One region of the Proteus hauseri genome, then DNA from elsewhere that is predicted to be linked to it. Evidence: predicted binding sites of a transcription regulator. Region 1 holds the regulator's gene; each other region holds the start of a gene.
What was found. The regulator PurR, encoded in region 1, represses purine synthesis genes. The targets are predictions, from matches to a motif close to CANGCAAACGTTTGCNTG.
Positions count from the first base shown of each region.

Region 2: the regulator PurR is predicted to act here: its motif matches at 1,359-1,376, upstream of purE (5-(carboxyamino)imidazole ribonucleotide mutase).
Region 3: the regulator PurR is predicted to act here: its motif matches at 1,433-1,450, upstream of cvpA (colicin V production protein).
Region 4: the regulator PurR is predicted to act here: its motif matches at 1,418-1,435, upstream of PH4a_RS09005 (NCS2 family permease).

Region 1 is NZ_CP026364.1:3,172,407-3,175,613, forward strand. It holds gene punR (DNA-binding transcriptional activator PunR) at 1-574, shown strand, start outside; gene purR (HTH-type transcriptional repressor PurR) at 596-1,621, opposite strand; gene cydH (cytochrome bd-I oxidase subunit CydH) at 1,890-1,973, shown strand; gene sodB (superoxide dismutase [Fe]) at 2,105-2,683, opposite strand; gene PH4a_RS14470 (nucleotidyltransferase domain-containing protein) at 2,941-3,207, shown strand, end outside.
Region 2 is NZ_CP026364.1:627,075-630,281, reverse strand. It holds gene purK (5-(carboxyamino)imidazole ribonucleotide synthase) at 1-766, opposite strand, end outside; gene purE (5-(carboxyamino)imidazole ribonucleotide mutase) at 763-1,284, opposite strand; gene lpxH (UDP-2,3-diacylglucosamine diphosphatase) at 1,419-2,141, opposite strand; gene ppiB (peptidylprolyl isomerase B) at 2,155-2,649, opposite strand; gene cysS (cysteine--tRNA ligase) at 3,061-3,207, shown strand, end outside.
Region 3 is NZ_CP026364.1:152,602-155,808, forward strand. It holds gene purF (amidophosphoribosyltransferase) at 1-857, opposite strand, end outside; gene cvpA (colicin V production protein) at 871-1,377, opposite strand; gene dedD (cell division protein DedD) at 1,563-2,198, opposite strand; gene folC (bifunctional tetrahydrofolate synthase/dihydrofolate synthase) at 2,191-3,207, opposite strand, start outside.
Region 4 is NZ_CP026364.1:1,955,720-1,958,926, reverse strand. It holds gene PH4a_RS09005 (NCS2 family permease) at 1-1,268, opposite strand, end outside; gene PH4a_RS09000 (MFS transporter) at 2,009-3,196, opposite strand.

The DNA.
Region 1 (3,207 bases):
TATTCTTGATTTTTATCGACATTTCCCCGATATCGAACTTTATGTCTATCCTGAAGTTTTTAATGGGGTGTGGGACTCATTGGTTAATGGGCGTGTTGACCTAGCTATTGGCGCCACCAGAGCATCGCCAATTGGTGAACGATATAGCTTTAAAGATATGGGATTTATGCCTTGGCGCTGTGTTTGTCATATTGACCACCCATTGGCTAAAGCAGAACATCCGCTAACCGACGATGAAATGCGCCCTTATTCGAGCCTTTGTTTAGAAGATACCTCGCGTAGTTTGCCAAAGCGTGATACTTGGGCGTTAAATAATCAGCGTAGAATGGTTGTCCCTACGTGGGATATGGGATTGGAGTGCTTACTTGCAGGATTATGTGTTGGTATGGTGCCCTTGCATAGAGCTGAGCCATTAATCGCTAAAGGAAAGCTAGCTGTGCTTAAATTGGCACAGCCATTACCCGATAGTCCTTGTTGCCTCACTTGGGTCGATAAAAGTGAGTCACCCGCTTTGTCTTGGTTATTAGATTATCTTGGTGATAGCCAAACCCTAAATGCGGAATGGCTTCGTTAAGTCAGTCGAGATACCGTTTAATTAACGGCGGTAATCGATGAATGGGCCATCAGCAACAGAGCGGCGCTCAACTAACCGTGGATGAACTTCGATAGTTTGTGCGTCTTCTCTTTTGTTAACGATCCGGTCAAGCAGCATAGATAATGCCATTTGACCTAAGCGTTCTTTGGGCTGATGAACGGTTGTTAATGCAGGGGTAAAATAGCGAGCATTACGAATGTTATCGTAACCAACAATAGAAATATCAAATGGTACACGCAGACCTAATTCATCGGCTGCACAAATAGCACCCATTGCCATGACATCTCCACCACAGAACACAGCGGTAGGGCGATGTTTTTGATTTAGCATTTGATACATGGCTTTGTAACCAGACTCTGGTTCAAAATCACCTTGTACAATCCATCCATCTTTTACAATGATTTTAGCTTCTTCCATTGCTTTTAAAAATCCCTGAAGACGTCCACCACCAGTATTACGCTCTAATGGGCCAGGAATAATACCGATATCGCGATGACCACGCTCAATTAAGTAGCGGCCTGCAATATATCCACCATGAAATGCGTTATCAATGATGGTATCAGTAAAATCACCCCGAGCTTTTCCCCAATCCATCACTACCATTGGAATATTACGATAGCCTTCTAATAGAGAGAGAAGGTGATCGGGATATTCAGAGCACATAACTAATAATCCATCGACGCGTTTTTGCGCTAGCATCGCTAAATAAGCTTTTTGCTTATCTAGATTATTATGTGAGTTACATAATATCAGTGTATAACCTTTGCTATAACAGCTATTTTCAACAGCTTCAATCACTTCAGCAAAGTAAGGAGCTTCACTGGACGTGGCTAACAAGCCAATTGATTTGGTGTGATTGACTTTTAAACTACGCGCAACAGCACTAGGCGAATAATTTAATTCTTTAATAGCGGCCCAAACTGCTGCTCGGGTGTTCTCAGCAACAAAACGTGTTTTGTTGATAACATGAGAAACAGTCGTGGTTGACACTCCTGCGCGTTTTGCCACGTCTTTTATTGTTGCCATGGTGTGAAAAACTCCTGACCTTCATTGGTCTCTTTTAATCTAATTTTGTGGTTCTGCTGCCAGTATAGTCATACATAGGGCGAATACTGGCAATAATTTAGCTGTTAGCTATGAATTTTGTATGATCTAGCTCAAAAGTGGAAGTATTAATCAATGTTATAAATTGTGCACTAGTCGCTATATTAGCAAATTGTGATATGTGATAATAATTAGCCATGACAATGTTATGGTTAATAACGTGTATTATAATCATTTTGAGGGAGAATAAATGGATACGGATCTGAAATTTGGTTTGAGTACAGCAGTTGCAGCACTCGTCATGATTGTTTTATTTTCTACAATGCTGTTTTAATCACTGTTTTATATAATATCAGGTTAATTTTAATTATAACTAATCGGATATCTGTAAATAACAAAGGGCCTAAGGCCCTTTGTTATTTTGCCACCAAACACCAATAATTGATCTTTAGTGGTTAAGATAAATTAAGCAAAGTTAGCTTCAACAAATGACCAGTTAACCAGTGCCCAGAACTCTTCTAAGTATTTTACACGCGCATTACGGTAATCGATATAGTAAGCGTGTTCCCATACGTCAACTGTTAATAGTGGTTTGTCATTGCCAGAAATGGGTGTTGCAGCATTAGAAGTATTAACAATAGCGATTGAGCCATCTGCTTTTTTCACTAGCCATGTCCAACCTGCACCGAAGTTTTTAGCCGCGGCATCGTTAAATTGTTTTTTGAACTCTTCAAACGAGCCAAATGCTTTGTTGATAGCATCAGCAATTTTGCCTGTTGGCGCGCCACCTGCATTTGGAGCTAAACAGTTCCAGTAGAAAGTATGGTTCCAAACTTGAGCGGCGTTATTGAAAATACCACCATCAGTTGATTTAATAATCTCTTCTAGAGATTTAGCTTCTAAATCAGTACCTTTAACCAGATTGTTCAGGTTGGTTACATAAGTTTGGTGATGTTTGCCATAGTGATATTCTAAAGTTTCTTTAGAGATATGTGGCTCAAGAGCATCTAACGCATAAGGTAATTTTGGTAATTCGAAAGACATTGCGTACTCCTTTATACTATCTATTTCGGGTTTTGTGCCTAAAATCATTCCATCAAAATCATCTGAATTGATAAAATGAGGCAAATGAATCACTAATTTGTTGCTATTTTGCTAATTATTTTAACAAAAACTTGCTGAAATAACAGCTAAATATCTTTTATCCATAATCATAACAAAATATAAGCTTACATATTGTCGAAATAAAGGGGTTATATTAAATAGGGTTAATTTTACCGATAAATAATTAAGAGGAAGAAATGACGGTTGATAAAAATGGATATATTTCTGTGTTAGTAATAAAGCCAATACAGAAAGAGTATCAGGCACTCTTAGTGTTTGTTCAATCTCGGTTATTAACACTTTATGAAAGTCACATTTGCAGTATTTTTGTTTATGGAAGTGTGGCAACAGGTGCTGCTAAGCAGCCAAAATCAGACCTCGATCTTTGTGTTATTTTAGATAAAGACATTGATGACATAGATAAATTAAATATGGCCAATATAGCGCAACAAGCTATTGAGCTT
Region 2 (3,207 bases), 1.4 Mb from region 1:
TTGATGCACCATTTTGAGTCCAATGACCGCTGTTATGTACGCGAGGCGCTAATTCATTGATAAGTAGTTTATTGCCAAGGATAAAACACTCCATTGCCATTACACCAACATAATTAAGCTTATTAAGAATAGCCTCAAGCATTTGCTGGGCTGATTGTTGTAGTGTTGGTGATGGCGTTGGTAGTGCGACACTCATGCGTAAAATACCATCTTGATGAAGGTTATGTGTTAAAGGGTAAAAAACACAATTGCCGTTGTTGTCTCTAGCACCAATTAATGATACTTCGCCAGAAAATGGGATCCCTTGCTCAACGATGCATTCGCCATAAATTTCTGCAGGAAGTTGGTTTTCTTCGCCTGGATGAATACGCCATTGGCCTCTGCCGTCGTAGCCACCAACACGGCGTTTTACAATTATAAAATCACCAAGTTGAGCATAAATATCTGGCCATTGATCAGGGGATGTTAACGGCATCCAAGGTGCAGTTGCTAAATTGAGTTCATCAAGTAACTGTTTTTGCGGTAAGCGGTCTGCAAGTAGCGGAAAAATATCACGATTAACAAAGTTAGAATGACGCTCAAGTTCCTTAGTTAATGCCGTTTGTGGCCAACGTTCGATTTCTGCCGTTATAACACTTTGTTGATAAGGCACAGCTTCGGGTTCTGCATCTAACCCAATAGGATAAACTGAAATACCTAGGGGTTCCCCAGCTTGGCGCAGCATTCTACCAAGTTGACCATTCCCAAGGACACAAACGGGTTTCATAGCGCCTCCCTAGGATCTGGGTTATTCAGTACATCGTCAGTTTGCGTAGTTCGCCATGCTGTTAATGAATCAAAAATAATAGGGTTATGTAAGGCTAAAATTTGTGCTGCTAATAAAGCCGCATTAGCTGCACCAGCCTTTCCGATAGCTAAGGTGCCAACTGGGATACCTTTTGGCATTTGAACAATAGAATAAAGGCTATCAACGCCACTTAATGCAGCACTTTGTACCGGTACGCCTAAAACAGGAACTAATGTTTTTGCTGCTAACATTCCTGGTAAATGAGCTGCACCACCTGCACCTGCGATAATTACATCAAAGCCGTTATCTTTTGCTTTTTCAGCAAAGCTAAATAGCTTATCAGGTGTGCGATGTGCAGAGACAATTTCAACATGATAAGGAAGTTGCAGTGCATCTAATACATCAGCAGCATGAGACATTGTTGCCCAGTCACTTTTAGAACCCATAACTATGGCAATTTGTGGCGAAGGAGTATTTAGACCAACTTGAGAAGACATTACTTAACTGCTCCTGTAAGCATAAACAGAGATAGCCTGATAAACAGAAAGTGATAGTATCACGCTAACACGTCAAGGAAAACGTTTGCGTAAAGAAAAAAACGTCTTTTTATCGAGTAAATGACAGTGGTAAATTAAAAGGGAAAAGAGATTAATTCAATGTTTTCAGCGGTGACTTTAAACATAGAGCCTTCTGTGTGCCATGCGCCTAATACACCGCGGTAATGATCCTCTCCCTCAATCTCAACTGTGTGAATAGCGGGGCGATGGGTGTGGCCATGGATCATCCATTGGGTATTAAAATGCTTAAAAGTATCGATAACTGTTTGAGAATTTACATCCATAATCGCTTCAGATTTATGACGATTGGCATGTTGGCTGCGTGTTCGCATTTTATCTGCAATACGAAGCCGGATAAAAAGAGGAAGAAGCAAAAATAGGCGTTGAATAAGCTTATTATGTACTTTTTTTCGATAACGTTGATAGGACTCATCGTCGGTACAAAGCGTATCACCATGTAAAATTAAGATGCGATGCTGATAAATCTCAAGTACTTTTTCTTGCGGCAATATTGTGATGCCACTCTCTTTGGCAAAACGTGAACCAATTAAAAAATCACGATTTCCATGAATAAAATAACAAGGAATACCTGCATTTTTCAGTTGCATTAATGCTTGAGATATTTGTTGATGTAATGGATTTGGGTCATCGTCACCAATCCAAAAATCAAAAAAATCACCTAAAATATAGAGCGCATCGGCATAAACAGCCTGTTCTTTTAAAAAGCGAAGAAAACCGGCAGTAATTGCCGGTTCATGTTCACTTAAATGTAGGTCTGCGATAAACAGCGTACACATAAAAAGTGGCTGCTTATTCGCTAACAGTAACGCTGTTGATTACGATATCTTCACGAGGAACATCTTGGTGGGAACCGCTGCGACCCGTAGATACTGCTTTGATTTTATCAACAATATCCATGCCTTCAACAACTTCTGCGAATACACAGTATCCCCAGCCATTTGCATTTTCAGCACGGAAGTTTAAGAAATCGTTGTCTGCTACGTTGATAAAAAATTGTGCAGTTGCAGAGTGTGGATCGTTAGTACGAGCCATTGCCAATGTGCCACGGTTATTTTTTAAGCCATTGTTTGCTTCGTTTTTAACGGGTGCTTTGGTCGCTTTTTGCTTCATACCAGGTTCAAAACCACCACCTTGGATCATAAATCCATTGATAACGCGGTGGAAAATAGTGTTATCGTAGAATCCTTCTTTACAGTAGTCTAAAAAATTCTCTACGGTTGCAGGTGCTTTATCTGCAAATGTATTAATCACGATATCGCCGTAATTGGTATGAAAAGTAACCATATTTAGATCCTAATATAATTTTAGCTTTACCCAGACTTGGGCAGAAACAATTGTGCTTTTTTTTATACCACAATTACCTTATTTAGTCAGTATTCATCTTTTTTCATGGGTCTTTTTCGCTTAAATCTGTGAGTAAAATAAGTAAAAAACACTTTTAGTCAAATTTTTAGCTAATAAAGCGAAATTTGATTGTTCACAGTCAACGATTGGGCAGTGAAAATAAGTGCAGAGCAGAGTAATATAAGCGGTTGTTAATCTGAATTGCTTTTGTAATTGGTGTTCAAAACCCTTATAAAGGTAATGTTATATTGGTATTTTATCGTCGTAATTACTATTTTTATTATTACATACGTAATTTGCGTATATAGACATGTAATAAACACGTACAGTTGAAAACGGGAACGTCCTCTGATGCTAAAGATTTATAATACTCTCACTCGCCAAAAAGAAGAATTTAAGCCTATCCATGCAGGGAAAATAGGTATGTACGTGTGTGGCATCACTATTTATGACCTATGTCACATTGGTCATGGACGTACATTTGTGGCGTTTGACGCT
Region 3 (3,207 bases), 910 kb from region 1:
TTAGCCCCTAATTTTTGGCCCATACGCAAACGCGCATTATAAACAGAGATTTTATCGATAAAAGAATCAGGACGCGCAAAATAAACATACTCAAATAAACAAGGCATTAATTGCGGATTTTCCGCACATTGGCGGGTAAATAATTGCCCTTGTTCTGTAATATAAACCGCCTCGCCTGGCGCAACATCACGTAAGAACTCAAAGCCCAAAGTATCTAAAGCAACACTTTCTGATGCCACCATATACTCATGGCGTCCATCCTCCAGTGTGCGCTTGCCTAAAACAAGGGGACGAATACCAAAGGGATCACGAAAAGCCAAAAGACCGTGGCTGATAATAAGAGCAACGCAAGCATAAGCACCACATAGTTTTTTATGCATTGCAGCAACAGCCGTAAAAATATTATCTGGTTCGAGTGGAAAATGATCGAAACGGTCTAATTCATAGGCAAGTACATTGAGTAAAATTTCAGAATCAGAGGTGGTATTGATATGCCTACGTGCTGTCTCAAACAGTTGGCGACGTAATAAATGCGCATTGGTTAAATTACCATTATGCGCCAACGTAATACCAAAAGGAGAGTTCACATAAAAAGGCTGAGCTTCTGATGCACTCGAACTACCTGCTGTTGGATAACGCACATGACCTATCCCGATAGTTCCTTTTAAACGCAGCATATGGCGAGTTTCAAAAACATCTTTCACCAGTCCGTTGGCTTTGCGAAGACGGAAACCATTGTTACCGTCTATCGTTGCAATGCCTGCTGCATCCTGACCACGGTGTTGTAACACCGTTAACGCATCATAAATTGATTGGTTTACTGGATTAACTCCAGCGATACCGACAATACCGCACATGAAAAGATCCTCATCAGCCAGACGGAGAGGTTACATTCTCCGACACGAAACTTGACGCATTTTGCAGGTAGTCAAAGAACCACCTAATGATATGGTTGAATTGAGGAATAAGTTCAGAACGTTGCCAATCAGCACTCTCTGCCATAGGAGTAAATGCACCCAATACAAAAAGTAGTGCTGATACAATAAGCACGCCTCTTAATGCCCCGAAACAGACCCCCAATACACGATCTGTACCTGATAACCCTGTGCGTTGAACAAGAGAGCTAATAACATAATTTACAACAGCACCAACAATTAATGTCGCAATAAACAATGAAACTATCGCTATCCCGTTACGAACCAGTTCATCTTCAAACCGGGTAAAATAGACGGCAAGATAAGGATAAAACTGACTAGCAACAAAAAAACCACAACCCCAGGTGATAAGTGACAATGCTTCACGAACAAAGCCACGGATCAGGCTAACTAATGCGGAAAACCCGATAATGGCAATAATGGCGTAATCTATCCAGACCATAAATTCTCTATCCAATAACGATGCCCCGCATTAATACGAAAGCATTCTAACAGAAAACGAAAACGTTTGCGTAACGCTAATTTTCGATAATTTAAAATAATTTACGGCGACATGAAAAATCATAATCGCCGCAATAAGTTAACACCTTGTTACATCACTCATCTGATGAGTTTCTCCAAAATACATTAAGGCTTATACGCTCTTACCTCACCTTGCAATCCTGTTAACTCTTTTAAACGAGGCAACATTGCTTGCAATTCTGATTTAGAGGCATTAGGTCCAATATAAATACGTGTCACTTGCCCTGATACTGGACGCGCTGGCACGGTATAAACTGGGTAACCTGAAAAATGCATTTTTGCAATAATCTCTTCAACTTTAGCGGCATTTTTTAATGCGCCAAGTTGAACAACCCATGCCTCACCTTTTGGCGGCTTAATTTCCTCAATCGGTGGTGGAGTTGGTTGTACAGGTGGATTAACCACAACAGGTGTTTCTGGTATAGGCTGTGGCTGAGGAGTAACTGGCTGGACAACAGGTAAATCGGGTGTTGACACTGCGGGCTGTTCAACGCCTGTTACCGCTTCAGAAAGCATTGCTTCCGATGCACCTTCTGATGGTGTAGAAGGTGTTGTCGTTTGTTGTATCGGTGCTATTGATTCAATTTCTTGCTCATCACCAGGCTTAGGTACTAAAGGAATAGAGGCGAACTGGTCTTCGTTATATTTCTTATCGCCGTCAAGCAATGCAGGTAGAACAATGACACCTACAGCCACCAGCACAACGGCACCGACTAAGCGATTTTGAAATTTACTAGCCACCCATACTCTCCTTTTCCAAAAGTTCCATTACATGAGCAACGGTATGGAATGAACCACAAACAACAACAATGTCATTTTCTTTTGCATCTAAAATAGCTTGTTGCCATGCTTGCTCTACACTGTCAAATACGGCGGGAGCATCAAGATGCTGCGCCAACACTTCAGCTTTTGCACCACGAAACTCATTAAGCGGCGCAACATACCACAGGTCTGCTTGTTTTTTTAAACATGCCAAAGTACCCGCGATATCTTTATCACCTAGCATACCAACAACAAGACGAACCTTAGTATCAGATTGGCGAGGTAATTGTGCTAATTTCTCAGTTAAATATCCAGCAGCATGTGGATTATGTGCAACATCCAAAATAACTAATGGCTGATGAGAAATAATCTGGAAACGACCTGGTAATTGTGCTTGTGACATTCCCTCTACAATACTTTGATAAGTAATTGCTTGACTGACTTTATCATCTGATTGTAACAGGCAACGCACAACAGCCATTGCCGTTGCCGCATTCGCTAATGGGATATTGGGAATAGGGAGTTGTTCAAATTGTCTATCAGCACAGCGCCAATGCCAATGAATACCATCAACAGAGAACGACCAATCAGTACCACGGCGGAAAAGCTGAGTTTGTTTTTCATGTGCCACATCAGCAATTGATTGAGGCATATCTGGCTCACCAACAACACCAAAGTGCCCAGCACGGAAGATACCTGCTTTTTCTCTGCCAATATGTTCTCTATCTGCGCCTAACCAGTCTGTATGATCAAGAGCAATACTGGTGATAGCAGCAATATCTGCATCAACAATATTTGTGGCATCTAATCGACCACCTAAACCCACTTCAAGAATAACCACATCAAGTTGAGCTTGCTGAAATAATTTCAAAGCCGCTAATGTGCCATATTCAAAAAAAGTTAAGGATATATCCCCTCTTGTTTGCTCTATTTGAGCAAACACTTCACAAAAGGCAGATCCTGACAACTCTTTACCCTGAATTCGCAC
Region 4 (3,207 bases), 1.2 Mb from region 1:
TCGCCAGCGAATATTCTGCCAATAACTAAGCAGCCAAAACCTAGCATAATGCCCGTGACAATATTACAAGTAAGAACAATAAATACAGCACAAACCATGCCTGACATAGCATCAACAAAATCACTAAAATCGAGCTTAGTGACATTACCTAACATTAATAATCCTACATACATTAAAGCGGGCGCAGTTGCATAAGCGGGCACTAAATAAGATAGTGGCGATAAAAAGAGAATAAGTAAAAATAAGATCCCAACAACCGTTGCTGTTAATCCGGTTTTACCACCTGCTGCGGTTCCTGCGGCTGATTCGACATAAACTGCGGCAGGGGCTGCACCAATGACCCCTGCAAAAATACTACTTACTGAATCCGATGTTAACGCTTTACCACCATTGATAATTTGCCCACGTTTATCAAGTAAATTAGCTTGACCTGCAACAGCGCGAATCGTGCCTGTAGCATCAAAAATGGCAGTCATGACTAAAGCTAACACACTAGGTAATACTAATGGCTGTAAAGCACCTTTAATATCCATTGCAAATAATAAAGAAAGTCCTTCTTCACCTAATTGAGGCATTTTAAATACGCCTTGATATTTTACATTAGGATCAAAAATAAGCCCGATAATAGAAATAGCAATAATCACTAATAATACGCCACCGGGTACTTTACGTTTTTCTAAGCCAAAAATCGCAGCAAGTCCACCAATAGACATTAAAACAGAGAACGAAGTAAATTCGCCCATAGCAACAGGAAGTCCTTCAAAAGGATTTTTTATGACTAATCCAACGCTGTTGGCCGCAATTAAAAGTAAAAATAATCCGATACCAATACCTGCACCATGCGCGATACCTGTAGGAATATTTTTTAATATCCAAGTTCGAATGCCAGTTAAAGAAAATAAAGTAAACAAACAGCCCATTAAAAATACGGCACCTAAAGCAACAGGAACCGAAATATTTTGCCCTAAAACAAGACTAAAAGCTGTGAATGCTGTTAGCGAAATCGCACAACCTATCGCCATTGGTAAATTAGCCCACAATCCCATTAACAGGGAGCCTAAACCTGCAACCAAACAAGTGGCAATAAATACTGCAGTATGTGGAAAACCGGCTTGTCCTAACATACTAGGAACGACAATAACAGAGTACACCATAGCAAGAAATGTTGTTAAACCTGCGATCATTTCTTTACGAACCGTGGTTCCTCGAGCGGTAAGTTTAAAATAGTTATCTAGTTTACCTGTTGCTGCTGATTGATTAGCGGACATTACATTCCTCTGACATAAATACGGTTCTCTATCCATCAATACGAAAACGATTACGTATAAATAACAACATCCTCTTCAGGAGTAAAAATGAGGAGAAGAAATTTAGGCGCAAACGTTTGTTTTTTAGCGTGGATAAAGCAATAGAATTTGACGCAAACGATTATCTGGTGAATTTAGGGTAACAATCAAGCAAAAAAATGCTTTTTACATAAAAAAATCATAAAAAGATAGTTCAAAAGGGATAAAAAAGAAAAGAAGAGCATAGTGACCTACACTCTTCTAAATTTGATTTTTCATTATTAATAAAATTTTCAATATTTACCATGTAAATAATTAAATTTAATTAATATATTATTCTATTGTTATTTTTTCTACATTTCCCTAGCTTGGCTATTAATCATTCAATTCTTCATCATTAATCTGCTTAAAAAGCACTCATGTACTACTATAAAGTTAGTTGAGCTCGAACAGTTTTAGCAAATAATTTCCTATTAAATATTAATATTTCTAGATTATTCTTAATAAACTAAGTTAAATAACCTAGATATAAATGATAATTATATTCAATTCATAGAAAACAAATGGATAGAAGACTATCTTTAAGAAAGATACAAAATAGAAAGAAATGATTTAGATAAACAATAGAAAACAAATAAGACTTACTGTATATCACCTACTTAACTATCGCACTCTACAACTTACATTAAGTAGATGAAAAAACGATTAAATAAAGCATTCCATTACGGAGTACTCTTGTTTAGTGCATCGACACCCACATTAAAACGCTCTAATGTCGAAAGTAAAAATAGCCCCGTCATCACAACGAGCAAAAAAGGCAACGATGACGACGATATCTCAGACATTGCACCAGCAAGGAGTGGCCCAGAAAGATTCCCAATCCCCCATAACATCGCTGCAGAAGCATTTGCTACCATTAAGTCATTACCAGAGAAATATTGTCCAATTTGTACCAATGCGATGGTATAAATTGCGCCCGCAGTTGCACCCAATACTAATAAAAGAGGCCAAATTAAAATAGGATGAGACATAGTCACTGGCAATAACAAGCTAGAAAGTAGTGTGATCACCCCGCAAATACGATATAACCTTGTCCGATTCATATGATCAGCAAGCCAACCAAATGGCATTTGCATAATGGCATCACCCGCAAGAATGGCACTGATCATCATTGCAGCTATCGCTTCCGTGTGCCCAAGGCTTAAACCATAAATAGGGAACATCGACAATACCGTGCCGTCGAAAAAAGCAAAAAATAAAATACCACCACAAATAGCAGGTGCCACTTTAACAAAGCGGAAAATAGAAAAATTAGGCTCTTCAGTATTTGTTGGTAATTTGTCGCCTTTTTTCTGATCCATCATTAAAAATAGAACAATAGAAATAAGGTGAATAAAAATGCTAATTAAAATAGGTGTTTTATCCGCGACGCCATAAAGCGCAATAATAGAAGGCCCTAATAATTGGCTAATAGTGAACACTGTTGTATATACCGCTAAAATACGCCCTCTTTTGTTATCTGGCGAAAGCTCATTAATCCATGTTTCGCCTAAACAAATCATCACTCCACTAGCAATCCCTGTAATAAGCCGTAAAGGAAAGAGTAACTCAAGCGGTAATGTGCCCATTAAAGGCAACAAGCTAATAGCAGATAGCATTGTCGCCAATAACATCGCAAAACGTTTACCAAACCATTGCACAATACGTCGTGCAAAAGGCGAAATAATTAACATACCAATTGCAGGCGCAGCCGAAATAAGTCCAATAATAGATTCACTAATTCCCGCTAAATTAAGGCGTAATGCCACCATAGGAATAGTTAATCCGATAACAATACCGATAACCCCAATGCTTACCGTAATAGTTGTTATCGCAAAAATTTCAGATTGACGATAATTAGGATGAGACATGTCATTTTGTT